Polyangium mundeleinium: one gene and its partner. The protein of the gene in region 1 interacts with the protein of each later gene in a pairwise test. Links are inferred from orthologs where the notes say so. Each region holds a gene or a part of one and is shown on either strand. Other genes may lie near its edges. The genes, in order: ruvC and ruvA.

Region 1 (14,605 bases):
GTACCAGATCACGCCGTGGCTCGCGGCCGAGACTCGTTTGCTGCTGCGCGTCGTGGACACGACGCCCACGTATTCGGAGATCGACGGCACGCCGAAGCTCGTCCCCGACGACATCCATCATCACGATCGGACGATCGTGGGGCCCGGGGATCCGTGGCTCCTTGCGCGGTTTTCAGGCAGCCTCGGCAAGCTCTCGTCGGCGGCGCGGCTCGGCCTGTCGTTTCCCTTGGGGCGAACGGAGCCGGATCCGTACCAGCTTGGCGCGGCGGGGAAATGGCACGAGCATACCCAGCTCGGGACGGGGACGTTCGTGCCGATCGTGGGCGTCGGGCTCACGTATGCGCTGGATTCCGTGGAGATATCGGCGTCGGCGTTGGGGCTCTTCAGCGTGTACGAGAATGACCAGGGCTTCCGCGCGCCGACCCGCATTTTTGGTGGCGCGCGCGTCGGCGTTCCGCTGCTCGAAGGGAAAGTCACGCCGTATGCGACGGTGGATCTCGCCCACGAGAGCGCGGAGATCTGGAATGGCGCGTATGCGCTCGAAGGATTCAATGCGCGCACGGATCTGCTCGTGGGCCTGGGGGCCACGTGGGCGATCACGCCTGCGTGGAAGCTCGAAGGCAGCGTGCGGGCGCGGGTCTTGCGGCTGACGGACGCCGCTGCGTTCAATTATCCGGGAATGGCGCAGATTTCGATCGCACGCGCCTGGGATCTCGGTGTCGAGGACGAGGACGAGCACGGGCACGCGGGCGAGGACGGGCACGGTCACTGACGATGCGACAGCGGCCGGGCTCGACGGGGGGCCTCGCCCCGCCCGGCGTTTTCGCCCTTCGCGCCGCGCGCTCGCCGTGCTTCGCTCCGGTCCGAGGAGGCCGGAAGACCATGAAAGCCATGTCGCTCGTGCTCGTCGCCTTTGCAGCGCTTGCCCTCGCCGGTTGCGAGGACAACGCAAAACCCTCGGCGGACCCTTCCGCGAAGTCCGCTGCGAGCGCCGCGCCCGCCGCGAGCGCCGCGCCCGCGGCGAAGCCCGCCTCCACGGGAGAGAGCGGCGGCTGGTAATCGAAGCGCGGCGATGAATCGCGAGGGAGGCGGATCTCGCCGCGTCGCGCATCTCGGGTTCTTGCTTCTCGGCCTCGCGCTCGGCGCGGGGTGCAAGCGGGAAGAGCCGCCCGCAGAGGCCACGAGCGCCGCCGAACCAGACCCGTTGCCAGAGCTGCGTGCGTTCGAGGCGGAGCGCAGGGCCGCGACCGATTTCGCGGCCCTGCCGCCGAGCGACGCCGCGTTCGGCGCCGATCCGTACACGATCGCCGCGCTCCCCGGGGGCGAGCGTTTCGTCGCCCTCCTCCGCGGGCGGGACGTGATCGTGGTGCTCGACGCGTCGATGCGCGAGCTCGCGCGTCTGCCCGCGCCCGGATCGCCGAGCGGGCTCGCCGTGACGTCGGAGGGCCGCGCCGTGCTCGTCGTGGGCGAGCGCGGCGACGGCATCACGCGGTTTCGAATCCAGGAAGCCGCGCCGTACCTCGCACCGAGCGGTCGTTTTGGGCTCGGCGGGATGCGAGCGCTGCGTGACGTCGCCGTCGGGCCCGAGGGGGTGGTGTACGCGGTCGAGGAGCACGAGGGGCGCCTCGTGACGCTCTGGCCCGAGGATGAAGAAGGGTCGGACGGGGAGATCGCTGCGCGCCGGGAAGACGTGGTCGTCGGAGGCGGGCCGATCCACGTGGAGCGCGTGGGCTCGTTCGTCGTGGTCGATGCGCTCCACGCGCATGCGCTCGTGGTGAGGCCGGTGGACGAGGTGGGGCGCGCGCTTTCCGCAGGCGAAGCGCGGATCGTCCACGACGGGCCGATCTGGAGTTTTTCGGCGGTGCCCGACGGCGCGGGGCTTCTCGTGCTCGCGGGGGGCGTCGAGGATCGGCCGCTCGATCGGCGCGGCGGGTTCTTCGGCTACGTCGACTCGTTTGTCTTCCTGTACCGCGTGGAGCGCGGCGCGGCGCGCCTGCTCTCCGCGGTGAACGTGGGCGAGCTCGGCGTGGTGACGCCAAAGGCGCTGCACCTCGCGAAGGAGAAGGACGGCACGCTCGCGGCGCTCGTCACGGGGTACGGCGGCGAGGCGTCGGCGCGGCTCGTGTTCGAGGCGAGCGGAACAGCGCTCGCGAGCCCGCCGAAGACGAGCCCCACGGTGCCGGGCCTGCGCGACCTCGTGAGGCTGCCCGGCGGCGGGTTCGTTGGAGCGAACCCCCTGCTCGACGCGTTCGTGATCGTGCGTCCGGACGAGCCACGCGAGCGGATCGTGCCCGTCGACGATCGGGACGGGCCTGCGCCGCCGAGCGTGGAGGCGCGGCTCGGCGAGGCGCTCTTCTTCACGAACCTGATGGCCCCGGAGAACGGCACGGAGGACGCGCACAGCCGCTTCACCTGCGAGACGTGCCACTTCGAGGGGTACGTCGACGGGCGCGTGCACCACACGGGTCGCGGTGAGGTGCGTGTCGTGACGAAGCCGCTCGTCGGCCTCTTCAACAACCGGCCGCACTTCTCGCGCGCGCTCGATCCCGACCTGTCCTCGGTCGCGCACGCCGAGTTCCGCGTGGCAGGCGCGGGGAGCGGACATTCACCCTGGTTTTCGCTCGACGCCCGAACCCACCCGGTGCTCGCCGCGCTCGGCCGATCGGAGGCAGAGCCGGCCCACCCGCTCGCGCTTCGCCGCGCGCTCATGACCTTCCTCATGGGCTTCTCGCACCGGCAGAACCCGAGCACCGCGGGACGAAGCGCGTTTTCAGCGCTCGAACGCGAGGGCGCGAAGCTCTTCGAGGCGCGCTGCGAGGGGTGCCACGAGGCGCGGCTCTCGGCCGACGAGAAGGGCAGCCGGCTGCCCTTCGAGCGCTGGGAGAGCCTGATTTTCGCGCCCGCGGGGCCGATCGTTTGGGCCTCGAACGAATACCAGAAGACGGGCGTCGTCCCTTACGTGCACGAGCGCGGCGCGCGCGTGCCTTCCTTGCGCAGGCTCGCCAAGAAGCGCCCGTACCTGACGAGCGGTGCGGCGAAGGACCTCGCGGATCTCCTGGCGCGGGCGCGTTGGTCGGCGGAAGGCGTGTTCTTCCACGACGGCGCGCCCGAGGGCGCGGCGGGGCTCGAAGCGCGCGAGCGCGAGGCGCTGCGGGCGTTCTTGGATCTGCTCTAAGCCGCGTCTCCGAGCGGCAACGTGAACCAGAAGCGCGCGCCCACGCCGGGCTCGCTCTCGACGTGGATCGTGCCGCCATGCGCGCGGACGAGGCCGTCGGCGATGAAGAGGCCGAGCCCGGTGCCGGAGGTCTTGCTCGTCTCGGCGTGGAAGTACCGATCGAAGACGTGCGGCAGGTGCTCGCTCCGGATCCCGGGGCCGCTGTCGGCGACGTCGATGCGCGCGAACGAGCCCTCGCACGTGAGGCGCAGGGTCACCACGCCTCCCTCGGGCGTGAACTTGATGGCGTTCCCCACGAGGTTCCAGAGCACCTGGAGCACGCGCTCGCGATCGATCCGCGCGAAGAGTGCCTCGTCGGGCAGCTCCTCGTCGATCTGGATGCCCTTCGGCGCCGCGAGCGGCTTGAAGTGATCGATCGCTTCGCGCACGACCGCGCGCACGTCCTCGCGCCCGACCGAGAGCGCGAGCCCGCCCGTCTCGATCCGCGAGGCGTCGAGCAGGTCGCGGATCATGCGATCCATGCGGTCCGCCGAGCGCAGGATGAGCGCGGTCTTGTTCTTGGTCCGCGCGTCCTCACCCGCCTCCCGCCCGATCTGCGTGGCGGCCAGCTTGATGGCGACGAGCGGATTTCGGAGATCGTGCGACACGATCGCGAGGAGGTCCTCGCGCGCCCGCACGGCCGCCTGCGACGCGCGGTAGAGCCTGTCGTTTTCCTCTCGCGCGCGGCGTTCGAGGTCGTAGAGACGCGCGCGTTCGAGGGCCTGCGCGCAGTGCTCCGCGACCGACTCCAGGAAGTGCTGCTCCGCCTCGTCGAGCCGCCGCGTCCCCGCGAGCGAGAGGCCCAGCGCCCCGAGGACCCGACCCTGCGCGAGGAGCGGGAGCGCCGCGAACGCGAGGCTCTTCTGATCACGCTGGACGCGGTCGAGGTGCGGGTAGCGCGTGAGGTACTCCTCGACCGTCGCGAGGAAGATCGGCTGGCGGGAGCGCACCGCATCCGTGAGCGGCAGGCGGGTGTTGAGCGGGATCACCTTGAACGGCTCGACGATGCTGCTCGCGTAGCCCGAGGCCCGCTCGATCACGAGCGCCCCGCGCTCTTCATCGAGCAGGCACATCGACCCGGCATGCGCGCCCATCTCGCTCCGCGCATGCTCCACGACCACCTCGGCCACTTGCGCGGCGGTGAGCGCGAACGAGAGCCGCCGCGTGATCGAATGCAGCCGCTTCGTGCGGTCCATCGCCGCGCGCGCGACGCGGGCTGCCTCGTGCTCGTCCCGCGTCGCTCGATCTTCGACGACCGCGAGCGCGATCCTCCGCGCGAGCTCCTCGGCCACCTTCAGATCGGTGCCTACGATCCGCCGCTCCTTGCAGCTCACCGCCAGCGTGATCGCCCCGAGCGCGCGTCCTTGCCAGACGATCGGCACGAGCATCCCCGCGGTGATCGTGACCGCGCGCAGGACCGCGAGGGCCTCGTCGTCGCTCATCGTCGCGGCGAGCATCGCGTCCGAGGTCTCGGGCAGGACCTGCGCCACGCCGCTGCGCATGACGTGCGCGAGCGGGCTCTTCGTCGAGTCGAGCGCCGGGCTCCTTTGCATGCACGGCTGCCGGAGGAGCTCGGCTTTCACGGGGTCCTCGTGATCCACCGCGGCGAGCCGCGCGCCGCCCCCTTCGAGCAAGTGAACGAGGCAAAACCCTCGGATCCACTGGGCCACGCGAGAGGCCACCGCGGCGAGCCGCGGCCCGAGGTCGGTCACGTTCCCGAGCGCTTGTCCCGCGTCGAGCAAGAGTCCGAGAGACTCGTCCGCGATCGGCAGCTCGCGTGGCTCGACGTCGGCAGTCAGCATGCAGAGGGAGGGAAGGCACCGACGAAGCAGCGAGCCTTGCGAAGACGCGGCGCCCCTCGGCGACCGGAGCCTCTTCCTAAGCTTGCCCTCTCCGCGTCGCAAGCCGTTTCACCCGCGGGCGGAACGCAGGCGAGCCGGGATGCTTTGATGTCCAACCGCGAGCGCCGCCCGGTCGCTCGTCGTCAAGGCACCTTGGGGTGCACGATGGCGATCGCGTCGAGATCAAAGCCCGCACTCGGCGCCGCGCCGATGCCCTGGAGATCCCGGACGCGGACGAATCGAGCCTCCTCGATGCCGAGCTCCGCAAGATCGAACGTGTCGCCGCCGGATACGCTGGGATCGATGGAGGAGACGCCGAGATCGCCGTTCGCGAAGACCGGAGCGTACCCGGCGCATCCTGCGGGCGGCTTCGTGTCCTCGGCGCAAGGGAACACGTGCCAGGTCTCGCCGTCGGCGCTGACGGAGACCTCGGCGAGCTCTGCGTAGACGTTGTTCGGATCGTCCGACACGAGAAACGGATTCTCGAACACCACGAAATCCGGGCCTTCTCCGTCGATGATCGCGTTGCCGCCGAAGCCGAGCACGATCGAGCCGCCTCGTCCGAGCGAGAGCACGTCGAGCCCGCCCGACGTCGTGCCGTTTCCGAGCGGCTCGCCGTAGATGACCTCGGGGAACCGATCCGCCCCGAACCCCGCGTCGTCGCCGGGCTCGAACGCGACCACGCACGATGCCGTTCGTGTCGGCGCGGCGTCCGCGGAGCAGGCGTGCGGCTCGTTCGGGGTGCCCGTCGAGCTCGCAGGCCCTTCGTCCCCACACCCCACGCCGGCGAGGCCCAGCGCGCCCAGGAAGACAACCATGACGCGGTGCACGGCCCCTCGATACCAGGCCGCAGAGGACGCGCAAAGGGGACCGTCGCCGCTCCGCGCGATCCGTACTAGAAATCGTTCGTGCTTCGTCGCGCGCCTTTCCCCCGTCCCTCCGCTGCCGCCGTCGACAAGGCGCGGCGCTTGCTCGATCGCGCCCTCGGGCCCTCGAAGGTCATCACCTCGCCCGAAGACTGCGAGGCGTACGCGGGAGACGAGTCCGATCAGGAGCCCGTGATCCCCGACGCGGTCGTCGTCGCCGAGACGCCGGACGACATCCTGCGGGCGCTCGCGGCGGCGAGCGAGGCCGAGGTCCCGATCGTCCCGCGCGGCGCGGGCAGCGGCAAATCCGGCGGCGCGGTCCCCGTCGGCGGGGGCATCGTCGTCACCACGCTCGGCATGCGGAGCATCAAGGAGATCGACCGCGAAGAGCTCGTCGCCGTCGTCGAGCCGGGCGTCATCCTCGGCGACTTCCACGCCGCGGTCGAGGCCGAGGGGCTCTTTTATCCGCCCGATCCGAACTCGCTCAAGATGTGCGCCCTCGGCGGCAACCTCGCGGAGAACGCGGGCGGCCCGCGCGCCTTCAAGTACGGCGTCACGCGCGAGTACGTGCTCGGCCTCGAAGTGCTGCTCGTCGACGGAACCCGCCTCCGCACTGGTCGCCGCACGGTCAAGGGCGTCACGGGGTACGACGTCACGAGCCTGCTCGTCGGCAGCGAGGGCACGCTCGCGGTCTTCACGGAGGCCACGCTCCAGCTCATCCCGAAGCCTCCGAGCGTCGTCACGCTCCTCGGCCTTTTCGACACCGCGCTCGCCTCCGGCCGCGCCGTCTCCGCGATCATCGCCGCCGGCCTCGTCCCGCGCTGCCTCGAGCTCCTCGACGCCGGCGCGCTCTCCGCTGTCCGCGCCCGCGGCGTCCCCGTCGATGCACGCGCCGGCGCGCTCCTCCTCATCGAGGTCGACGGCGATCCCGCCTCGTGCGAGGCCGCCATGGAGCGCATCGGCGAGGCGTGTGTCGCCGAGGGCGCGCTCGACGTCCTCGTCGCGCAGGACGCCGCGCAACGCGAGCGCCTCTGGGAAGCGCGCCGCGCCCTCTCTCCGGCCACACGCGCCATGGCCCGTTACAAGATCTCCGAGGACGTCGTCGTCCCTCGCACGCGTTTGCCCGACCTCCTCCGCGAGATCGATCGCATCAGCGAGGAGACCTCGATCCGCATGCTCTCCTACGGCCACGCCGGCGACGGCAACCTGCACGTGAACTTCCTCTGGGACGACCCCGACGCCGGCCCGCGCGTCGAGCGCGGCCTCGATCGCCTCTTTCGTGCGGTCATCGGCATGCGCGGCACGCTCACGGGCGAGCATGGCGTCGGCACCTCCAAGGCCGAATACCTCCCGCTCGAACAGGGCCCGGAGCTCATCGAGCTCCAGCGCCGCTTGAAGGCCGTCTTTGATCCGAAGAACCTCCTGAACCCCCACAAGATCTTCCCCCGCCGCGGCCACGGGGTCTGCTAGAACGCCCCGCGTGCGTGTCCTCGGCATCGATCCTGGCAGCCGCCACCTCGGGTGGGGTGTGCTCGAGCGCGTCGGCACGCGGGTCGAGCATGTCGCCCACGGCGTCATCGACGTCGACCTCGACGGAACCTTCGCCGACCGCCTCGTCGACATCGACGACCGCCTCGGCGAGGTCATCACGCAGTACGCGCCCTCGCACGCCGCGGTCGAGAGCATCTTCTTCTCCAAGGACGCGCAGAGCGCGGCCAAGCTCGGCCATGCGCGCGGCGTCGTCCTGCTCCGGCTCGCCCGCGCTTCGCTCCAGACGTCCGAGTACCCGCCTGCGCTCGTCAAGCGCACCGTCGCGGGCAAGGGCGCGGCGGACAAGCGCCAGGTGGCCATGGTCGTCACAGCCATCCTCCGGCTCGGCACGCCGCCTCGGTCGGACGCCGCCGATGCCCTCGCCATCGCGCTCACGCACTGCAACGTCGTTGGTTTCCAGACGGCGCTTGCCGCCTCTGCGCCCGCTCGCCCGGCTCGGCGGCGTGCGAACGTCCCGTGATCTTGCATCGCCTGCGGGCGCCCTGCGTCCAACCCCGCGGCACCCACGGTCCGGCCAACTACGCGGAACAGGAAGAAAATGATGCGTAAGGTAAGGTTCCTCTCGATCCCCTCCCTCCTCGCGGCATGCGCCGTGGTCCCTGCTCTCCTGCTCTGCTCGACCGATGGCCACACCCAGGCCGCCGCGCCTGCCGCGCCTGCTGCGGCGCCTGCGAAGGGCCCCACGGCCGAGGAGATCGGCCGCCGCGTTCAGGCGTTCTACGACTCCACGAAGACCTTCAAGGCCACGTTCGCGCAGACCTATACGATCAAGGTCCAGAACGTGAAGAAGGAGTCGAAGGGCACGGTCACCTTCGAGAAGCCCGGCAAGATGAGCTGGTCGTACGACGCGCCGAACGGCAACCGCGTCGTGTCCGACGGCAAGGTGATCCGCGTCTACGAGAAAGAAAACGAGCAGATGTTCGAGACGCCGGTCAAAAACTCGCAATACCCGGCGGCGCTCGCGTTCCTCATGGGCACCGGCCAGCTCGTGAAGGATTTCAACCTCAAGCTGCTCGACGCCGCGCAGATGAAGTTCGAGGGCGGATACGTGCTCGAAGGCACGCCGAAAGACGCGACGCCCGCCTACCAGAAGGTCCTCCTTTACGTCGACGCGCAGACGAACCAGGTGCGCCGCGTGCTCATCCTCGACGCGCAGGGCAACAAGAACCGCTTCGACTTCAGCGCCCCTGTCGTCAACCAGCCCGTCGCCAAGGGCGAGTTCGACTTCACGCCGCCGCCCGGCACGCGCGTCGTCAAGCCTTGAGTGAGAATCGACGGAAACGATGCAACCGGACGGAAAGTCTGGTAGATCGAATGTTGCTTGGAGGTGCGATGAACGCGCATAGCTGGATGGGTCGCGGGATGCTTTCGGTCGCCTTTGCGCTGCTTGTCGCGGCGTGTGGCGGCCCGCTCGAGTACATGGCCAAGGGCACGCCGCGCGCGCCCGACGCCGACGCGAAGATCGTGGCCGAGGTCAACAGCAGCACGGTTCTGACCACCGTGAGCATCGAGGCGGAGCACCTCGCTCCCCCGGATCGGCTCATGCCGGGCGCCACGGCGTATGTCGTGTGGGCCCGCAAGGACTCGAGCAGCCAGTGGCAGCGCATCGGGTCGCTCGCGTACAACGCTGACAAGCGGACGGGCTCGCTGCCCACGGCGACGGTGCCGCTCACGAGCTTCGAACTCATCGTGAGCGCCGAGCAACAAAACGCGCCGACCTCGCCCTCGCCGCACGTGGTCATTCAGCAGAAGGTCGCCGACTGACCTCGCGCGCGCAGCGGCACAGACGGTAGGATGATCGAACGCCCGGCGCCTTGCGTCGGGCGTTCTGCCATGAACAACCCCTACGGATCGCCGCCCGGGCCCTACGGCCACGCTCCCTACGCCCCGCAGCAACCACGTTATCCCGGCCAGGCGCCGTACACACCACCGGGCCACGGCGCGCCCCCGCCGCGCGCGCCCACGGAGCTCGATCCGGACAAGCGCCGCCGCGGGGTGGGGCTCGCGCTCTGGATCGTCGGCATGCTCGCCGGCGTCGTGCTGAACATCCTCTTCACGATGGCGGAGATTTTCCTGTCGAAGGCGCCGGGGCGCATGCTCTCGGCCGTCCTGACGGGCTCGCTCTTCGCGTTCTTGCCGCTCGGCTTCTACCTCTTCGTGCCCATGGTGCTCGATCGGTACGATCCCGAGCCGTGGTGGTGCCTCGCGATGGCGTTCCTGTGGGGCGCGGTCGTCGCGACGGGCTTCGCCGGCATGATCAACACGGGCGTGCACATCGTGTTCGACGGCCTCTTTGGGCCCAAGGTCGGCAATTTCGTGACGACCGTGGTGAGCGCGCCGCTCTCGGAAGAGTTCTTCAAAGGGCTCGCCATCCTGGGCTTTTTTTACTTCCTCCGGCGCGAGTTCGACGGCGTCGTCGACGGCATCATCTACGCGACGTTCTGCGCGCTCGGGTTCGCCGCGGTCGAGAACGTCAGTTATTACGCCCGCGCGGACATGGCCGATCAGCTCGGCACGACCTTCTTCCTGCGCGGCGTCCTCGCGCCGTGGGGGCACCCGCTCTACACGTCGATGACCGGCATCGGGTTCGGCATCGCGCGCGAGTCGAGCAAGACGTGGGTCCGCTGGCTCGCGCCGATCGGCGGGTTTTTCGTGGGCGTCTTCCTGCACGCGCTCTGGAACTTCGTGCCCACGGTCATCCCCGACGCGTTCGTCATCATGCTGCTCTTCTGGCTGCTCTTCGTGGCGATGTTTTTCTGCATCATCATCGCGCTCGTCATCCGCAAGGGCCGCACGATCCGCAATTTCCTCCGCGACGAGGTGCTCATCGGCAACCTGACGAACGAGGAGCTCGAGCTCGTGTGCTCGCCGGTCGGCCGCATCCAGTGCACGTTCTCGTGGCGCGGCGCTGAGGGGCGCGCGTTCATCCGCGCCGCGTCGCGGCTCGCGCTCAGCAAGTGGCACACCGCGCGCGCGATGAAGGGGCAGAAGCGCACGATCAGCGCCGATTTCATCGCCCCGCTCCGCCGCGAGCTCGCCACGTTGCGCGCCGCCCTGCGCGCCAAAGCTCCTCGCTGAAAAGCTCTCGACACCTCGAATTCACGAATTCGTCACGCGAGGCGCATCCTCGCCGTTTCGACACGTCGAATTCACGAATCCGTCACGCACGCCGCATTTCCCCGCCAACCTGCAACACGGGCTTCATCGGGCCGTAACAGGAACAGGATACACCCGGGTGCGATGGCACGCATCCTGGTCGTCGAGGACGAGCCCGCGATCCTCAAGGTGCTCGATTACAATTTCCGGCAGGCGGGGCACGAGGTCCTGCTCGCGGCGCGCGGCGAGGAGGGGATCCGGCTCGCGCGCGAGCGTCGGCCGGACGTCATCCTGCTCGATATGATGCTCCCGGACCTCATGGGCACCGAGGTCTGCCGGAGCCTGCAGCAGAGCGAGGAGACCCGCGAGACCCCGGTCGTCATCGTGTCGGCGCGCGGGGACGAGGTCGACCGTGTCGTCGGCTTCGAGCTCGGCGCCGTCGATTACGTGGTGAAGCCCTTCAGCGTCCGCGAGCTCATGCTGCGGGTGCAGGCGATTCTGCGGCGGGTGAAGGCGCGGACGACCGAGCGCCGTGTCCTCCAGTTCGGCCGGCTGCGCATCGACGACGAGGCGCACCGGGTATGGGTCGACGGCGCCGAGATCGAGCTCACCTTGCTCGAATTCAAGCTCCTGCTCGCCCTGTACGAGAATCGCGAGCGTGTCCAGACGCGCGGCGCGCTGCTCGAAGGGGTGTGGGGTATGGACGTCGACATCACGACCCGCACGGTCGATACGCACGTGAAGCGGCTCCGCGACAAGCTGGGGCCCGCGGGCGACTATGTGCAGACGGTGCGGGGGATCGGGTATCGATTCGGTGGATCGCCCGATCTGCCCGACTCGCATCCCGATTGAAAATTGCGTCATGCGGCGCGCACGTGATCGTTTCGCGACGTTCACGAGGTTGTCACGAACGATCGTCAAGGTGGGGGCCGAGGAAAGACGGCAATGGGCTTCGAGGCGTGGAGCGTCGGGGAGAGCGATCCCGGGCGCGGCAAGAGGCTTCTGATCGGATACGCGACGGCGATTGCCATTTGCACGGCGGTCGGCGTCGTCGGGGCGACGATGAAATCGAGCGCGCCCGCCGTGGAAGAAGAGGAGGAGGTCGTCGCCGTCGAGCTCACGCCCACGGTGGAGCCGCCAAAACCGCCGCCTCCGCCGCCGCCCGTGGACGCGGCGCCCAAAGCGCCGGAGCCGCCCGGACCGAAGCACAAGCCGATCGCCGTGCCCGTGGAAGTGCCGACGGAAATGCCCAAGGAGGCGGATCCGAGCAAGGCAAAGGCGAGCGACGATGAGTATGGGGAGGGCTCGGGCGAGGGCTCGGGCGGGACGCCCGGAGGAACGGGGACCGCGCCGGCTGCCGCGCCGCCGCCTCCGCCGCCGCCCCCGCCGCCGCCTCCTCCTCCGCCCAAAGCGGCGGGGCCCGTCGTCCTCGGCGAGGATGGCACGCCGCCCTCGCCGATATCGAAGCCGCAGCCTCCTTATCCCGAGGACCTGAAGAGCCAGGGGATCGAGGGCACGATCATCGTACGGTTTGTCGTGACCGAATCGGGCGACGTCGCGAACGTGACCGTCGTGCGAGGGGATGCGCGGCTCGCGGCGCACGTGGTCGCGACCGTGAAGACGTGGCGATTCAAGCCAGCCATGGTCGAAGGCCGCCCCGTGGCCACGTACCAGAACGCAAGGTTCAATTTCAAGATCAAAACGTAGTTTGGTCGTCGGGCAATCCCGTTCGACCAAGGAGCCAAACCATGCAATTCGATCTCGCGCACATCTGGGCGAGCATGGGCCTCGTCTCGAAGCTCATCGCCTTCGTGCTCGTGCTCATGTCCATCGCGACCATCGCGGTCGTGGTCGAGCGGGTGATTGCGCTCGCGCGCATGAACGCCGAGACCCGGGCTTTCGTGAAGGAAGCGCAGCCGCTGCTCGACGCCTGGGACACGGAGGAGCTCCTCCGCGTCTCGGATCGATATCGCCTCTCGGCGCTCGCGCGCCTCGTCTCCTCGGCGATGCGTCGATTCCTCCGCGCGGAGAGCGAGGGGGCGGGGAACCTGACGCCGGTCGAGCTCGCGCGGCGTGAGGTCGAGCGCAGGCGCGAGGCGCTCTCGGCGGATTTGCGGCGCGGGCTCTCGGTGCTCGCTTCGGTTGGATCGGTCGCGCCGTTCGTCGGGCTGCTCGGCACGGTCGTCGGTATCATCACGGCGTTCCAGAGCATTGCGACGACGGGCTCGGGCGGCCTCGGCGCGGTGAGCGCGGGTATTTCGGAGGCGCTCATCGAGACGGCGCTCGGCCTCTCGGTGGCCATTCCGTCGGTGCTCTTCTTCAATTACCTCACGGGCAAGATCACGGCGGTCGAGACGGCGCTTGAGCGAAGCGCAGGCGAATTGCTCGACGACATGGAGAACCAGCATGGGCGCGCCAGTGAAGAGCGGATCCTCGAAGAAGCTGCCTGAGCCGGACATCAACATCACGCCGCTCGTCGACGTGGTCCTCGTGCTGCTCATCATCTTCATGGTCATCGCGCCCGAGCTCGAGCACGGCGAGCGCGTGGAACTGCCGACCGTGATTCAGCCGGACGAGAACAAATCGAAGCTCGATCCGATCACCGTGACGCTCACCGCGCGGGGCAATCTCTTCCTCGAAAAGGAGGTCCTCGCGGACGTGCCGGCGCTCGAAGCGCGATTGAAGGCGATGCACGGGAGCGAGCCGGATCGACGCGTCGTCCTCAAGGGAGACGCGACGGTGCAATACGCGAAGATGCGTGACGCGTTCGCCGCGTGCCAGCGCGCCGGATACACGGGCGTCGCGCTCAGCGTGAGCCAAAAAGGCAAGGGCGGCGCGGGGGAGGAGAGCTAGCCATGGGGATGAACGTCTCCTCGGGCGGGAAAAAGGGCGGCGCCGTCGCGCCCACGATGAACGTCACGCCACTCGTCGACGTGGTCCTCGTGCTGCTCATCATCTTCATGGTGGTGACGCCGCTGCTCAACAAGCAGTTATGGCTGAACCTGCCGAAGAAGGACGACGACGCGAAGAACGAGCCGCCGCCCCCGGACGCCGACAAACCCGTGGTGCTCACGGTGGACGCGAAGGGCGCGATCCGCATCAACCAATCCGAGGTCTCGCGCGCCGAGCTGCGGGATCGCCTCACGCGGATCTTCGCGGCGCGTGCCGACAAGCTCCTCTACTTCGACGCGGCGGACGACGCGCCGTACGGGATCACCGTCGAGGTGATGGATATCGCGAAGAGGGGCGGGGCCAAGGGCATTGCAATCTTGACCGAGAAGCTCGGCGGCTGATTCCCCATGCGAAAAACCATTGCGACACTCGCCTCGGCGCTCACGCTTTTCCTCCCGGCGCTCGCGCTGGCCCAGGAGGGCGCGGACGAGGCGCTCCTCGGCGAGGAGGACCCGTCCCGCCCCGCGCCCGCCGGAAAGGGCGCCATCTGGGGCGTCGTCACGGACGGGAAGACGAAGGAGCCCGTGATCGACGCGCAGGTGTCGGTCGTCGGGACGAACAAGAAGGCGATCGCGGATTTCGACGGTCGATACCGGCTGGAGCTCGCGCCGGGCACCTACGAGTTGCGCGTGTTTTATCAGCTCTACAAGGCGCAACGCGTGCAGAACGTGCGCGTGACGGCCGGCGCGGTCGAGAAGGTCGACGTCGCGCTATCGACGGAGGAGAGCAAGCAGGAGATCGTCGTCGAGATCGAGGCGGACCCGGATCGGGCCTCGGCGGCAGCGCAGACGCTCCTCCGAAAGAACGCAGCGCACACGGGCGACGCGGTGAGCGCGCAGGAGATCGCGCGGACGCCGGATCGCAATGCGGCGGATGCGGCGCGGCGCGTGGTCGGCGCGTCGGTCGTCGGGCAGAGGTACGTCTACGTGCGCGGCCTCGGTGACCGGTACACGAATGCGCTCTTGAATGGCGTGCCGCTGCCGAGCACCGAGCCGGATCGGCAGGCTGTGCCCTTTGACCTCTTCCCGACGACGGTCCTCAGCGATCTGACGATCATCAAGACGTTCACGCCCGACATGCCGGGC
Region 2 (14,855 bases), 6.6 Mb from region 1 along the record:
CGCCCGCGACGAACGCGAGCGACGCGGCCGCGATCGCCGCACACGCGCTCGTTCCAAGGCGGCGCATCACAGGCTCCTCATGTAGGCCTCGAGCGCGTCGAGGTCTTCCTGCGAGAGGTGCTTCGTGCTCCCCATCTTGCCGTCGGCATCGACCAGGAGCGAACGCAGCGTCGCGTAGCGGCCGTCGTGGAAGTACGGCGCCGTGCCGCCGACGAAGCGCAGCGAGGGCGTGTCGAACGTGGCCGCGACGTCGGCGTCGGCGCGACTCGACACGTCGTGCGGCGTGTGATCGGTCCACGCGCCCTCCTCGCGGTGGCACGTACCGCAGCCCGTCTGCGCCGAGTGAAAGACCGCCTTGCCGCGCTGGACGAGCGCGTCGTTGGAAGGTTCGAGCGTCTCTGCCTGCGGAGGCCGGAGCGTCGTGGCGAACGCGATGAGCGCGTCGATCTCGCGCCGCGCGAGCCCCGCGCCGCCGAGCCGACCGAACGTCTCCGAGAGGTGCGCCTCGACGCTGTCGCCGCGGCCCGTCCACCCATACGGAGCTGTCTTCGCGAGCCGCCCTGCGAGCATCGGCGTCTGTCGCGGCCCCTCCGGCGTCGCCCACGTCAGCGCGTCGTCGCGCCCATCGGGATGGCAGCTCGCGCAGGCGCGGCCGTCATTCGAGATGCGCGTATCGCCGCTCGCGTGGAAGAGCTTCCGGCCGAGCTCGAGATCCGCCGTCGCCGCCGTCTGCGCCTTGCGCGAGAGTCCCACGCGCATGAGCGCAGGCGCCTCCGCCTCGGTCGCGTCCTTCGCGCCGAGCGGCGCGATCTGGAGCGTGCGATCGAACTGCGACCACACGACGAGCCGCCGGCCCTCCGGATCCACCGCGAGCCCTGTCGGCCCCGCGGCGACCGGGAAGCGACGCCGCTCGGCCCGCTGCGGATCGGCCGCCGCCGCGTCGTACTCGATGACCGTGTCGCTGCCGAGGCACGAGACGAAGAGCGATCGCGACCCGGGATCGATCGCCGCGGCGCGCGGCAGCAAGCACGACGCACGCGGCCGGGCCACGCCGGCCAACTGGCGCACGTCCGGCTTCACGTTCACCGACTCGCCGAGCGGCTGCTCGGTGTCCTCGTCGACGACCGCGACCGACGCGACCTCGGGCGGGTTCGAGCCGCCGCTTCCGTACCCCTCCGAGCGCTCCTCGGCGCGCCCCGGATCCACGAGCACCTGCGGCGCGAAGATCCGCCCCCCGAGATCGGTCGATTTCGCGAGCGCGAAGCCCTGGCACGCGCGCCGCTCGATCTCCTCGCCGCCGCCGAAGAGGCTGATCTTCGAGCGCCGGAACCCGCCCTCCTCGATCCCGCCCACGTCCACCGCGCGCACGCGCCTCGCCGCGAGATCGACCACGCTCATTCGCGAGCCCACGACGTGCGCGACGAACGCCTTCTTCCCGTCGTCCGAGACCACCACCGAGCGCGGCTCGCGCGGCAGCGGCACCTCGTACGTTCGTCCCATGTTCGTCGCGTCGTACGCCGTGAGCGCCGCGCCCCAGCCGCTCGTCACGAGCAGCGTTCCATCGTCGGGCGTCGTCGCGAGCGCGACCGGCTCGACCGGCGTGGGCACCGTGCACCGCGACGCGAGCGGCTGCGCCGGATCCGCCTCCGGCTCGAGCACCTCGATCGCCGCCTTGTCCCGGAGCGCCACCACCACGCGACCATCGGCGGCCACGAGGATCTGCGACGGCGTCCCGCCGAGCGGCGTCGTCCCGAGCTCCTTGCCCGTCGCGACGTCGACCGTGTGAAGGTTCCCGTCGTCCTCGTCCGCGACGTACGCGATCGTCTTGTCACCGGCCTTCGCCAGCGCGACCACGCTGCCTTGCCGCGCGCCGGCGAGCGGCTTCGCGCCCACGCCCGGGCGCACGCGCCCGCAGCTCCTCTCCCCGACGCCCGGCGCCTTCGCCTCCGCGCCGCCTCGTCCTGTGTTCCCACACCCCGCCGCGAGACCTGCCGTCGCCGCAGCAACCAGACCGATGACCGCAACGCTCTTTCGCATGGCGCCTCAACCTCCACGGGAGGCGCTCGCATTCCAAAAACAGGACAGCGGCGCCCACGGAGGAAACCATGGACGAGCGTAGCCGCCTTTTGTTTTACGCGTTGCGAAAAAAAGGGGCGCTCGGCTCTCCCGCGCCGGTCAGCCCATGCCGAGCAGCTTGTTCATGCTGGCTTCATCCGCCGGCGTGAACGGGTGCTGATCGAACTCCGCGCTCGTGACCCACTTGAACGCGTTCACCGCGAGCGGCGCGGGCTCGCCCGAGGTGATCCGACACTCGTAGAGGTAGAGGTCCACGACGTACCGCTCGTACGGGTGGCTCACGAAGGAGATGAGCTGCCCCGGCTCGACCTCGACCCCGAGCCGATGGAAGACCTCACGCTTCAGCGCCGTCGCGTCCGTCTCCGCGTCCTCCACGCGCCCGCCCGGGAATTCCCATAACAGCGGGAGCAGGGCCGTCGGACGGCGCTGCGTGATGAGGTATCGCCCCTCGGACTCGATGACGGCAGCAACGACGCGGATCGTGCGCGGCGGTTCCATGGCGGACCATTCTCCCCCGTCGGGACGCGCGGCGCCAGAAGCCGCTCGCCCGGAAAACCGTCTCAGGTCTGAATGTTGATCCGGAAGAGCTGCTGGCCCATGAGCAGGACGTCCCCGTCGACGAGATCCACCTCCGACGAGATCCGGCTGAACGTGCCGTTGGAGCTGCCGAGATCCGTGACGAAGAGCTGGCCACGCTCGTAGCTGATGCGGCAGTGCAGCCCCGAGACGTAACCGTCCTCGGGGAAAAGCACGTCTCCACGCTCGCGACCGAGGTGCAGGCCCGTCTCCGGGATCGGGAACGAGTTGCCCGTCGCGTCCCGTCCGATGATCAGCGCGATGCGACCCACGTAGCCCTTCGACGGGCTGCCGAGCCGCTCGACGCCGTCCGCCGTCGCCGGCATCGCCGAGAGCGCCTCGAAGCGGACGATCTCCTGACCGATGCGGAACACGTCGCCGATCACCACGGCGATCGGCTCGTCGCGGTACAGCTTGCGGTAGACGCCGTTCAGCGAGCTCTCGTCGCGCACGCTGAGCTTGCCGTTCTTCGACGTGAACGTCGCATGCCGCGGCGAGAGGTAGTTGTCGCCCGCGAAGATCGCTCCGACATCACGGCCGATCGTGAACGTCGCCGACGGGAGCGTGTACGAGCCCGCCTCCGAGCCGTCCGCGCGGAGCGCCGTCAAGACGACCGTCATCGCGCTCGGCGTCGAGGCCACGGGCGGCGCCGCGGGCGAGGCCATCGCCGGCACGCTGCCGGGCTTCGGCAGCTTCGCGCCGCACGACGCGCAGAACCGGTTCGCCTGCGCATTCGTGTGCCCGCAGTCCTTGCACACCACCGGCACCGTGGACGGCCCGGCCTGCGCAGCGATCGGCGGATGCACGGCCGCGGGCGCCGGCGGGAATTGCGCCACGGCGCCCTTCGCCCCCATGTCGTCGGTCACGGCGCCCGGGCGAACGGCGGGGATGCCCTGCGGCGGCGTGCCACCCGACGCAAACTTCTTCGGAGACGCATCCCTCGGCAGCTCGGAGCCGCAGCCGAGGCAGAACTTGTAGTGGTCCTGGTTCTCCTTGTTGCACTTGGGACAGGTAATCACGCCGCCTCCTCGGGGACTGCCGACACCAGCCCACCCGGTCCGCGCGGAGCATATTCGGGCCGATTTTTTTTGTCGAGGCTTCTGACGCCGCACCCGAAGCGCCGCTCGCGCGACGCGCCGAACACGTTCGTCCTTGAGAACGATTTACTTGGAGGAGAGGAGCGCGAGCGCCTCGCGCACGAGGTCCCCGAGCGGCTCGGTCTGCACGCGCGCTCCGAGCGCCGTGACCGCACGCTCGGCCTCGGCGGGCCGGAAGCCCATCCGCGTGAGCGCGCCGTGCAAAAGCTCCGCTTTGCCCTCGGGCGCGACGGGCTTCGGCGCCTCGGCGCCCTTCGCGACGACGGGCGCCGCCGCGAGCTTGCCCTTGAGCTCCAGGATGAGCCGCTCCGCGGTCTTCTTGCCGACCCCGGGCACGGCCACGAGCCGCGACGCCTCGCCACGCGCGATGGCCGCCGAAAGCTCGCCCGCCGGGAGCGCGCCGAGGATCGACATCGCGATCTTCGGCCCGATGCTGGAGACGCCGATCAGCGAGCGGAACGCCGCGCGATCGTCCCGCGTTGGGAAGCCGTAGAGCGCGAAGGTGTCTTCCCGGACGTGCGTGTGCACATAGAGGGTGACCACGTCGTCACCCTCCCGCGACGCACGACCGAGCGCGCCGAGCGGCACCGTGACCTCGTAGCCGACCCCCCCGACGTCGATGACCACGACGCCTTCGGCCGAGTCCTCGACGATGCGGCCCGTGAGCCTGCCGATCAATCCTTCTTCGCTCCCTGCGCGATCCAGCGACGAACCGTGTCACGCGACGCCTGCGGGAGGAGGTCGCCCGTGAGCGGCATCGAGCCGCCGCACGCCGCATCGCAGACGACGGCGGCGCACGTGAGCGTCCCGTCCATCTTGTGCATGAGGAAGCTCGTCTCGGGGCTGTTCGGCTCGACGATCTTCATCCCCGTCGCCTTCGTGGCGGCGACGCCGACGTTCTGCGCGAAGATCGCGTCGATCTCCGCCGGGGTCGGGTCCGTCGGGCCGTTCGCCGGGCCGAGGTAGGGTTGGCCGGGCTGACCGGAGACGGCGCCATGGCACGCCGCGCCGCCGAGACCGCAGGAGTTGCGGAAGATCGGGAGCACGTCCTTGGTGAACGCGACCGCGGGGGCCGCCTTGTCGAACGACCCGTAGTCGTAACAAGAGGAGTCCCCATTGGTTCCCTCGTCGGAACAACCCGCCACGCCGAACGCGAGCGCGGCGAGGGAAGCAAGACCAACCATCGTCAAGGATATGAATTTGTTCGAGCGCTTCGACATGGCCCCGACCCTACCAGAATTCCGGGCCATGACAGCACGTGACAGCAGGGGATAGGCCGCTGCTCGCTTGGCCCACGCCCACCTCGGGCACTACCATCGGGGCGGCATGCGGTCCCTCTGCGCCCTCGCCTTCGTCCTCCTCGCATCCGGCTGCGCCGGCGGGGGGCAAGACGCGCTCCGCAAGGAGATCGAGGTGCTGCGCCAGGAGGTGGGCCGCGTCCGTGCAAACAACAACATCCTCGCGGCCCGCGTCGAGACGCTCGAGCTGACGAACGCGAAGCGCGCTGCGCGTCCGCCGGCGGCGGCCGTGAGCGCCCCGAAGAGCGCCGAGGACGATCGCCCCTCGCTCGACGTCGTGCACCTCGCGCCGACCGCAGAAGGCGGGACGGCGGCGTCGCTCGCGCCGATCGCTTCCGCTCCAACCGATGACGACCCGGGCGGCGCGAACGAGCCCGACGACACGCCTCGCCCGGTCCTCCGCTCCACGGCCCGGGGCGAGGTGATCACCCAACCTGCGGCTCCCGCGCCTGCGAGCCTCGCGAAGGCCAAGCGCCCCCTCCCGAGCACCCCGAGAACGGCACCATGAAGGACACACGCGCCCTCGCTGCCCCCGCCATCGTCCTCCTCTCCCTCGCGGCCGCGGGCCACGCGGGCGCGCAGGACGGTTCCGATGCCGCCCCCGCGCCAGGCGGCGCGCAGGTCACGATCGTGCAGGCGCCCCAGGCGCCGCAAACGCAGGTCGTCGTCCCGGGCTACCCGCAACCGGGCTACAACCCCGACGCGCATTTGCCTTCGAGCTCGCGCTCCACGCTCGACACCTCGCGCGCGTCCGACGGCTTCGACCTCGTCCCCGACGCGTCGGCGAGCGAGACCGTCCGAGGCACGGCGAACGGCGGCTTCGTGCTCGAAGGGCAACACGTGCCGGAGCTCCACAGCGTACGCACGGGCGACACGCTCTGGGACATCTCGACCCGCTACTACAAAAACCCCTACGGCTGGCCGCGCCTCTGGGCGCAGAACCCGCAGATCCAGAACCCGCACTGGATCTACCCCGGCGATCAGGTGCGCCTGCGCGACGCCGGCGACCGCGATCTGCCCGGCATGCGCCGTCTCCTCTCGGGCACGCGCAAAGTCGCGCCGCAGACGATCTTCCTGCGCGACACCGGCTGGCTCGACAACAAGAAGGACGACGTGTGGGGCGAGATCGACGGAAGCCCCGCGGACAAGATGCTGCTCAGCGCGGGCGACGACGTGTACGTGAAGCTCGACGAGGGCCACGAGGTCGCCGTCGGCCAGCTCCTCACGATCTTCCGCCCGCTCGTGACGAGCGGCGACGCCGCGCAAAAGGGCCAGCTCGTCTCGATCCGCGGCACACTGCGCGTCGACCGGATCAACACGCAGACGCGCATGGTCCGCGGCCGCATCGTCGAGTCGCTCGACACGGTGGAGCGAGGCGCAAAGATCGGCCCCATCGATCGAAGCTTCGTCGTCGTGCCGCCGGTGGCGAGCGCCGACGACATCGAGGCGCGAATCGTGGCAGCGCTCTACCCGCACGCGTTTTACGGGCAGAACCAGGTGGTCTTCCTCGACAAAGGCGAGAAGGAGGGCGTCAAGCAAGGCATGCGCTTCTTCGCGCTCCGGCGCGGCGATCGCTGGCGCCACACGCTGCGCGGCGCAGGCAAGTTCGCGACCGTGCGCCCCGTGATCGAGGACGATCGCGCCGCGCAAACCGAGAACTTCGCGCCCCCCGGCGACGAAAGCCTCTTCCCGGACGAGACCTACGCCGAGCTGCGCGTGGTCAAGGTCCGCGAGCACACGGCAACCGCGCTCGTGACGGCGTCGTCCCACGAGATCGAGCGCGGCGCGTTCGTGACGGCGCGCAAGGGGTACTAGCTCAGGGAGCGCCCGGTCCACCCAGCCAAACCGGGACGAACCGCGGCGAGACGAGCGAAAGGATGCACGCGGCGGCTGCGAGCACGGCGCCGCCGTGGAGGAGCGCGAGGCCTGCCCGCGTCAGGCCCTTTGGCTGCGTTTGTCCGACGGAGCTCGCGGCCGCCAATGCGTTGGCGAGGGGAATCGCGAACGCGAGCCAGAGGAGCGGCGACGTACTCTCGCCTGGGGACTTCGGCGTGACGAGCGCGGCGACGAGCAAGTACGCTGAAAACAGGTAAATCGTCGGACTCTTGATGCGCTGCGCCGCGAGGTGCGCGCGGCCCTGGCGGGCGCCAAGGACGCCTCGGACCACGGCGACGACGACCGCGGCGAGGAGCCAGAGGACGCTGAGGAGCCAGGCGAGGGGGTGCATCGCTTCCGCGCGGAAGATTCCGCCATACCACGAACCACCCGTACGTCCGTCGTGGTAAACAGAGAAACCATGAAGCGCGCTGCCCTCCCGCTCGGTATCGCCCTCCTTGCTGTTTACGCGTTCCTGCCGCTCGGCTGTGGCGGCTCACAGCCTCCGGAGCCGCAAGGCCCCGACATCGGCGTCGTCGATGCGACCGTCGTGGTCGAGACGTGTCCGGATTCGAAGACCATGAACGCGAAGGCTGCGCACGCTGCGATTCAGAAGCTCGTCGAGAAGTGCAGCACGGTCCCGAACGGCACCGCGCACTTCTCGACCACGCTCATGCCGGGCGGTCGGATCATGCTCGCGTCCCCTTCCGGCAATCCGGCGGACGGCGTCGTGCCCACGTGCGTGCTCTCGAACCAGCTCACGCACCGCGTGTACCTGAGGCAGCCGTGCAAGTTCGACGTCAAGCTCGAAGAGCGCAAGGTCCAGCAGCAGGCTTCTGCCGAGCCCTGATCTGCTTTACCGCGGGCAGTACCACGACGGCAGCGGCCATGGGTTCGGCGTCTGCGTCATGAGCGCCCAGCCGAAGTAGACGAAGTCCACGAGCAGCACGAGCCCACCCGCGCGCGCCACTGCCGTCACTGCGCTCGGCCGCGACAGCCAGCGCGCCCGCGCGGCGATCACGTACACGAGCAACCCTGCGGCGATCGCGAGCACGAGCCCGAGCGCCGTTCGCCCGTACCAGTCCATCCCGAGCCCTGCGGGCCGCGACGCGAAGACGAACCTTCGTTCGAGCGGCAGGTACCAGGGCACGGGCGACTTGCGCGCTGCGCTCACGAGGAACGCGAGCCCGTACGCGAGCCGTGCCGCGAGGAACGCGAGGAAGAGCCGCGCCGAGGGCGAAGGTGGTTTCGTCTCGCTCATCCGAGCCCCCGCACCGACGTCACGAGGATGCCGAGCGTCACGTTCAGCCACACCACGCCACACACGAGAAAGCTCATCACCGCGTAGATACGCACGAGCCAGCGCTCCTCCGACGGCCGCAACGTGAACGCGAGCGCGCCGAGCCCGAGCGCCACGACGAGCGTGAGCGACGCGTACACCTCTTTGACATCGAACAGCCCGGCGTAGAGCGGCGCGTACCGATCGAGGTAGATGCCCCGCACGTGGTAGCGGTACGTCGGGTAGAGCATCGCGCCCACGGCGAAGGTGAAGACGTACGCGACGGCGACGACCTTCGCCCACGTCTTCTCGGTCGAGACGCGGATGAACCGATCGCGCAGGTAGTGGCGCATCGTGAGGGCGTGGTGGGTCGCGGCGCCGACGAGGACGATGCTGCCGGCGGCGTGCAGCACCATCAGGAGGCGCCGCGCGCCGTAGAGGAACACGGCCTCGGCTTCGGGCGGCGCGCAAGGGTCGATCATGACGAAGCCTCGGTTCGTCGCACGCGGGGGCACTCGGGATCGGGGCGGAAGTCGTTCGTGGCGTGCCGCGAGACGACCTGGCAGCCGCCGCGACAGACGGAGAACAACGTGCAGGAGGCGCAGGGCTCCGGCGGATTCGCGTGGTACGCGCGGAAGCGATCGATCTCTTCGCGCGACGAAGGCGAGAAGCTGCACGGCGCGTCGCGCCCGGAGACGTCGAGCCCGCCGAGGTGCCTGCCGGCCTCGCACCCGAAGACGCCGAGAGAAGCGAGCATCGCGGCGGCGTGCGGCTCGGCCGCGAGCGCCTCCGACAGGAGCGGCACGAGCGCACAATCGATCCGGACCGAGAGACGCCGCCGGTGCACGATCGCCGTGATCGTGGGCCAGAGCGCCTCGCGTTGCGCCTCCCCGAGCCGCGCCTCGAAGTAGCCGATCCCTGCTGCGCGCCCCTGCGGCTTGTACCGCAAGAGCTGAAGCTCCCCGGCGCCGAGATCGGCGACACGCTCGGCCGTGGCTTCGAGCTGCGCGAACGATCGCCGCGTGAGCACGACGTTCACGCCGACGGGGATCCCTGCACGCGCGAGCATCTCGATCGCCCGCTCGGCGCCCCGCGCGCCGTCGAACCCGCGCACCGCCGCGTACGCGCCGCCCACGCCGTCGTGGCTCACGTTGATTTGCGCGAACGCTCCGAGCTCCTTCGCGCGCTCCTCCCGCAACCCGAACCCGCTCGTCGTCATCACGGGCACGAGCCCGAGCGAACGCGCGAAGGCCGCGAGCTCGCCGAGGTCCTCACGAAGCAGCGGCTCCCCGCCGCCGAACGCGACGGTCGAAGCGCCGCGCTCGCGCACGGCGACGAGCCTCGCGCGAAGCTCGTCGAGGGAAGGCTCCGCGCCATCGGAACGCGCGTCGAGGTAACAGCCTTCGCACGGCGCGTGGCAACGCGCGTTCACCGCGAGGTGGACTTCGAGCGGGCGTGGCGGCGCGGAGGGGTCGATGGGTTGCCCCGAGGGAACCCCGAGCCGCTTGGCGAGCGCGTGATCGACGGCGACGAGGGTTCGATCATCAAAACGAACCCACGCGCCGAAGGGCTCGGGGCGGGACCAGGGGGGCATGTGGGGGAGCGATCTAGTGCGGACGGGCGCGGGCGTCACGGGAGCAGGCGGGCGGGGGTGGAGGCATCGAGGGAGCACGCGCTCCGAAGCCGGGAGCGACCTCTTTGCCGCGACTTGCACCGGGCTGGAGATGGGCGAGCGGAAGCCGAGCATGCGGACGAAAGACAGGGGGAAGACTCTCCACGCCGCGACCTCATCCCCCCCGACCGACGAGCCCGCCTCGACGCGCTTCGGCTTCGTCCCCTGGGAGCCACGACGCCACGTCGAAATCCATCGACCTCGTGTCTCCCGAGGCTCGACGCCGTCTCTCGGGACCGACGACCCCACCGCGGATCCCTACGACCTCGTGTCTCCCGAGGCTCGACACCGCCTCCCGCCCCTCGACGACGTCGTGTCTCCGAGACACGACATCGTCTCCCGATCCCGCGGCTTCGTAGCTCCGGAGGCTCGACATCGTCCCTCGGCCCCACGGCCGCGCGTCGGAATCCAGCGACCTCGTATCTCCGGAGACTCGGCACCGTCCCTCGAAAGGGACGAGCCCGCGTCGAACTCCAGCGACCTCGTGTCTTCGGGGACTCGACACCGTCCCCTGGGGCCGACGGCACCACGTCGAACGCCTGATGTCCTGGTTTCCCTGAGGACGGGACGTCCGCGCGGTGGAGGTACGGCACAACCAGCTTTACCTGGTCGCACGGGAACATGCGCGGAGGGAGGGGGTACGGCGACGGGCGCGCCGTCGCCGTACGTGTGGCGGGTGTCTGAAGCTACTCTGCTGGGTCGTGTTCGATCCGGGTCAGGGGCTGCGGGTACGCGAAGTCGAACAGATTCTCGCTAAATTCATTCCACGCCCGTTCATAGGGGTCCGACGAGGGATTGAATCTCTCCGGATTTGCCGTGACGACATTGTAGACATTTCCGCCTACTGGAATGCACATCCCGATCTCTTTCTCCGTGAGGTCCGGACGGGACCCCGCGCCTATCTGGAACCAGGTCATAAGGAATCCCGCGTAGGTCGCAGCGTATCCGGCGACAGTAGCCCCGAGCGCAAGCGACTTACTTTCGACGACGTACGCAATCAATCCGAACCCCATGGCGTCCAGATCGGCCACGGCTGCCGTACCTATCGCCAAATCCAGGGAGGTTCGATCCTGACTCGGCTTGGCGACGATGGAAGCGAGCGTGAGCATATCTCCGAAGAGCCCGAAGCCCTTGCCGAATAGTGTGGGGAGAAACTCTTCTGGAGCGAGCTGGGCCTTGCTTGTGATCAAGTAGCCTACGTAAGCGGCTGATTCGGACAGGACAGTGTAACCCATGGCAGTATAGCCCAAGGCCGACGAGATATCGTTCCTGAGCCCATCGTAGGAGACGGGGAGGGTTGCGGCCTCGGCCGAGGACACCGGCACCGGGTCGACCTGGGGCGGCGTGTCCCAGTTCTCGCCCTTGCTTCGATACACTGTGCTGGGGGGGCTATTGCCGAAGTAGTAAGAACCGCTCCCTCCGCCATCGCCACCACTACCACCAGGGAACGTGGTCCCGAACTCCTCGGTCTTCACCTCGACGTCGACTTTACCGCCCTTGACGGGAATGCAATCCTCGTCCTTCTTGCCCTCCTCGTCCAGCCCCGATGGATCTACGACGGAAAGCGGACGATTCCACGCATAACTATAGCGGTTCAGGTCCGCGAGCATGAACGGCGCCTGCACGATCGGATCCGGGCTGATGAAGCGTCCCACCGAAGGTGCATACATCCGCCCGCGCATGAACGTGAATCCTCCGTCGAGCCGGCCCTCGTGACCGGTGAAGCCGGGCTTCACCAGCGAGTCGGTGCTGAACAACGTCGAATCGGTCCAATCGTCCGGATCACGCGCCTCGCCCCAGGGGCTGTAGCTGCGCTCCTCCACGACGTTCCCATTGGCCGCCATGACCAGGTCGGTCGATCCCAGCGCATCGGCCAGCACATAGTGGACATCGGCCTGCGTCACGTTGCCCGTCGTGCCGTAGAGCCGCGTCAACTCGGCCACCGTGCGGCCTCCTACCTTCACCACGTAGGTATGCTTGGCCATCGCGAACGGCTCGTTGAGCTTGCGCTCGCGCCGGTAGAGCTCGCCGACCAGCACCGTCTCCGTCTGGCTCTGGTCGTCGAAGCGCCGCACCCGATTGCCGTCGGCATCATAATCGAGCTCCAGCTCGTAGTCCGGCAGGCTCATGATCGACTTCACACGGCCGAACGGATCCCAGGTCAGCGCGGTGTTCACGCTGTTCACCGAGCGGGCGATCAGCGCGCCATTCTGGTTGTACCAGAACTGCTCGTCACCGGCGCTCGCGAGCCTCTCGTTCTGGTAGGTGTACGTGCCGACCCCCGTGCGATCCAGCAGATTGCCGAACGGGTCGTACGCGTAACTCTCGGTCCTGGTGTCCGCGCCCTTCTCGGCCAAGGCGCCGACGAGCTGATGCTTCGGATCGTAGCTGAACGTCTCGCTCTGCTCGCGCACGTGGTCGATGCGCTTGTGCAGGTCCATGCCCTTCGTCCATTGCACCTCGAGATCTTGCACCGTGACGGACGTATTTTGCTGCTCGACCACCGAGCGGATCGTCTCGAGCCTGCCGGTCGAAGCATCGAATTGACGCGTCGTCAGGGTGCCGTTGCCGAGCCGCTCCTCGTGCGTTCCGCCGAAGGGATCCGCCGCGAGCTGCTCCCAGAACGTGGACCCTTCGTTGCCGGTGACCTCCAGCAGGTGCCCATAGGCATCGTAGGTCCGCTGGACCGCGAACGACGTGCCGGCAAAGGGGTCCGGATAACGCACGTTCAGGGGGCGTCCGAACGAATCGTAGTCCATTTCGACGGTGAACGAGTCACCGTTGATGGTCCACTCCGTCGTGTTCAGTCTGCCGAAGGCGTCGTACAGGTAGAGCCTGGAATTCCCGTCGCGCGAGACCGACTCGTGCAGGGCCCCGGGCCGCGTCACGTCATAACTCCAGAGGGTGGTCCCGCCTTCCGAGTCCAGGATCTCGTCGAGCCGGCCCAGCGCGTCGTAGTGATGAAGGAGCTCCTCGCCCTCGGCATTGAGCGAGCGCCTCATCTGACCCAAAGGATCGTAGTCGAAGGTCTGCAGGCCGGTCTGCGCGTCGTCCAGGGTCAGGCGCTGGTTGTAGAGGTCGAGCCCGATGAGCACCGGCGAGCGCAGCGCGGTCGGCTGGCACGGGGCGACCTGGTTCATGCCCTCGAAATGGCCATACTCGTAGCACATCTCGGTGTAGCTGCCGGGAACGTTCGCGTCCTCGACCTTGTGGCCGTCCGCCGAGCGCACGAGGTTGCCTCGCGTGTCCGTCAGGATCCAGGTCTGGTTCTCGTCCGGATCGATCTGCGTCGTCTTGAGGCCGTCATAGATCCAGCGCGTCGAGGTGAGCCCATCGATGCCGCTCGGATCGATGCGCTCGATCAAGCGGCCCTGCACGTCGTAGTACATCCTCGTCCACACCACCGGCTGGCCCGTCTTGACCGGCACCGACGTCCTCACCAGGCGTCCCCGGTGATCGTATTGGGCATAGCGGAACACCTCGTATTCGTCCTTGAAGCCCTTCGACACGGTCTGCGCGGGGCGGCCGAGCTCGTCGAAGGTCGTCTTCGAGTGGCCGTGTCCGGGCGTGTCCACAATCATGCGCGGAGGCAGGAATGCCAGGGGCTCGTAGGTGATCGTCGTGCCGGGGCTCATCGGCGTGTTCTGGGCCCAGACCTGCGCGAAGGTCGGGCGGCCGAATCGGTCGTAGTTTTGGATCGTCTTCACGCCGCTCGGATCGGTCGAGGAGAGGCGCGTCCCGAGGCCCGGCTCCCAGGTCATCGAGGAGATGTGACCCAGTGCGTTCGTGCGCGTGATCGGGAAGACGCCATTCGCGCCATACGTGAGGACGGTCGTCCGATCATTGCCTTCCGCATCCCAGACGTGAACCGAGTTCACGTTGCCGTAGCTGTCGTAGCCGTACGCCGTGAAGGAGCGATGCTCCGGGAGATCCGGCTCCACCGTGACCAGATCGGTATCGCCGAACGCGTTGTACGTCATCGCGACCGTGCGGATCTTCGGCTGGGGATCCGCGGGCACGAGCTTGTGCGTCACCTCGCGCTTGCGGAGCAGCCCGAGCTGCCAGCTCGTGAGCCGGTGCTCGTATTCCAGTTCGGTCTCGTAGCGCGCGCCGGAGATCAGGTCCTCGCTGCAATACGTCGTCGGAAAGCCCTGCGCATCGAGCGCGCCCGTCGCCCACATGTCCATGGTGCTCATGCAGGAATCCGGGTAATCGACATCATACGTCGTCGAGCCAATGCCTTGCCATTGGTCGGTCAGCGGGACCATGTCGCCCAGCGCCACCATATTCTCCACGGCCTCCGGCGTCAGGGTGTACCACGGCTGCGACGAGCAGCAGTCCCACCAGGCCTCGACGTCATCGAACGTGCGCACGCGCGAGTTCATTTTCACGGGCTGGAAGTAGTACGTCTCCGGAAGAGGGCCTTGCCAGTCCGGATCGCCCTGGAAGTCACCTCCCAGCAGGGCATCGTATGCGTAGTTTTCCAGGACGGCCCGAGCTCCCTCCGGATGCTCCGGATCGGTGTTCCGGATCATCGTGACCGCCGCGGTGAGCCTTCCCGCGTTGGGAATGATGACGGAACCACTGGCGAAGTTGTTGGGTTGCTCCGGGTAGTGCCGGTAAAGCTCCGAGCGCACGCTGGCATAGTCCTGCGTTGGGGCATCCGGCCCGGTCGCTCCGGCGTCGTTCAGCATCCGGCGGGTGAAGCCGAGGAACTGGTTGCCCGCGCGGTAGCGCTGCGCGTCCTCGTAGAAGTAGTTGGTGCGCTGCGACCCGACGGTCGGCGCAATTCCCAAGGGGCTGAACAGGCTCGACACCAGCGGCCGTGCGTCGAAGGGCCGTGAATCCGAGTCGTTCGTGTAAGAATGCCACTGCCACGAGCATTCGGACTCGCGATAGACGCTCACGTCGGTCATGGGCTTGTACTGCACGGACCATGCCGCCCCGTGGCCGTTCGCGACGCGATACAGGAGGTCGGGCAC

Evidence for each region.
Region 2: the proteins of ruvC (region 1) and ruvA interact in binary tests that used the Escherichia coli proteins (3 or more experiments, as listed by UniProt). The link is inferred for Polyangium mundeleinium from one-to-one orthologs.

Annotation. Positions count from the first base shown.
Region 1 is NZ_JAQNDO010000001.1:9,898,364-9,912,968, reverse strand. What follows is about bases 6,422-9,166. They hold ruvC (crossover junction endodeoxyribonuclease RuvC), read left to right. Parts: upstream 6,422-7,401; coding sequence 7,402-7,932; downstream 7,933-9,166. Other genes in these bases: POL67_RS39000 (hypothetical protein), read left to right, coding at 8,805-9,166; lolA (outer membrane lipoprotein periplasmic chaperone LolA), read left to right, coding at 8,011-8,736; POL67_RS39015 (FAD-binding oxidoreductase), read left to right, coding at 6,422-7,391. In the rest of the region: POL67_RS39040 (hypothetical protein), read left to right, coding at 1-772; POL67_RS39035 (hypothetical protein), read left to right, coding at 883-1,059; POL67_RS39030 (YncE family protein), read left to right, coding at 1,073-3,175; POL67_RS39025 (sensor histidine kinase), read right to left, coding at 3,172-5,016; POL67_RS39020 (cell surface protein), read right to left, coding at 5,199-5,885; more of POL67_RS39015, read left to right, coding at 5,964-6,421; more of POL67_RS39000, read left to right, coding at 9,167-9,236; POL67_RS38995 (PrsW family glutamic-type intramembrane protease), read left to right, coding at 9,306-10,550; POL67_RS38990 (response regulator), read left to right, coding at 10,713-11,420; POL67_RS38985 (energy transducer TonB), read left to right, coding at 11,514-12,275; POL67_RS38980 (MotA/TolQ/ExbB proton channel family protein), read left to right, coding at 12,317-13,018; POL67_RS38975 (ExbD/TolR family protein), read left to right, coding at 12,987-13,421; POL67_RS38970 (ExbD/TolR family protein), read left to right, coding at 13,424-13,861; POL67_RS38965 (TonB-dependent receptor domain-containing protein), read left to right, coding at 13,868-14,605.
Region 2 is NZ_JAQNDO010000001.1:3,298,155-3,313,009, reverse strand. Bases 2,622-5,616 are described here. They hold ruvA (Holliday junction branch migration protein RuvA), read right to left. Parts: upstream 4,428-5,616; coding sequence 3,816-4,427; downstream 2,622-3,815. Other genes in these bases: POL67_RS13405 (LysM peptidoglycan-binding domain-containing protein), read left to right, coding at 5,552-5,616; POL67_RS13410 (hypothetical protein), read left to right, coding at 5,076-5,555; POL67_RS13415 (hypothetical protein), read right to left, coding at 4,424-4,969; POL67_RS53585 (FHA domain-containing protein), read right to left, coding at 2,637-3,671. Also shown: POL67_RS13440 (hypothetical protein), read right to left, coding at 1-67; POL67_RS13435 (c-type cytochrome), read right to left, coding at 67-2,037; POL67_RS13430 ((deoxy)nucleoside triphosphate pyrophosphohydrolase), read right to left, coding at 2,176-2,574; more of POL67_RS13405, read left to right, coding at 5,617-6,862; POL67_RS13400 (hypothetical protein), read right to left, coding at 6,864-7,274; POL67_RS13395 (hypothetical protein), read left to right, coding at 7,344-7,772; POL67_RS13390 (hypothetical protein), read right to left, coding at 7,779-8,183; POL67_RS13385 (hypothetical protein), read right to left, coding at 8,180-8,683; POL67_RS13380 (radical SAM protein), read right to left, coding at 8,680-9,795; POL67_RS13375 (RHS repeat-associated core domain-containing protein), read right to left, coding at 10,560-14,855. UniProt on the Escherichia coli protein: The RuvA-RuvB-RuvC complex processes Holliday junction (HJ) DNA during genetic recombination and DNA repair.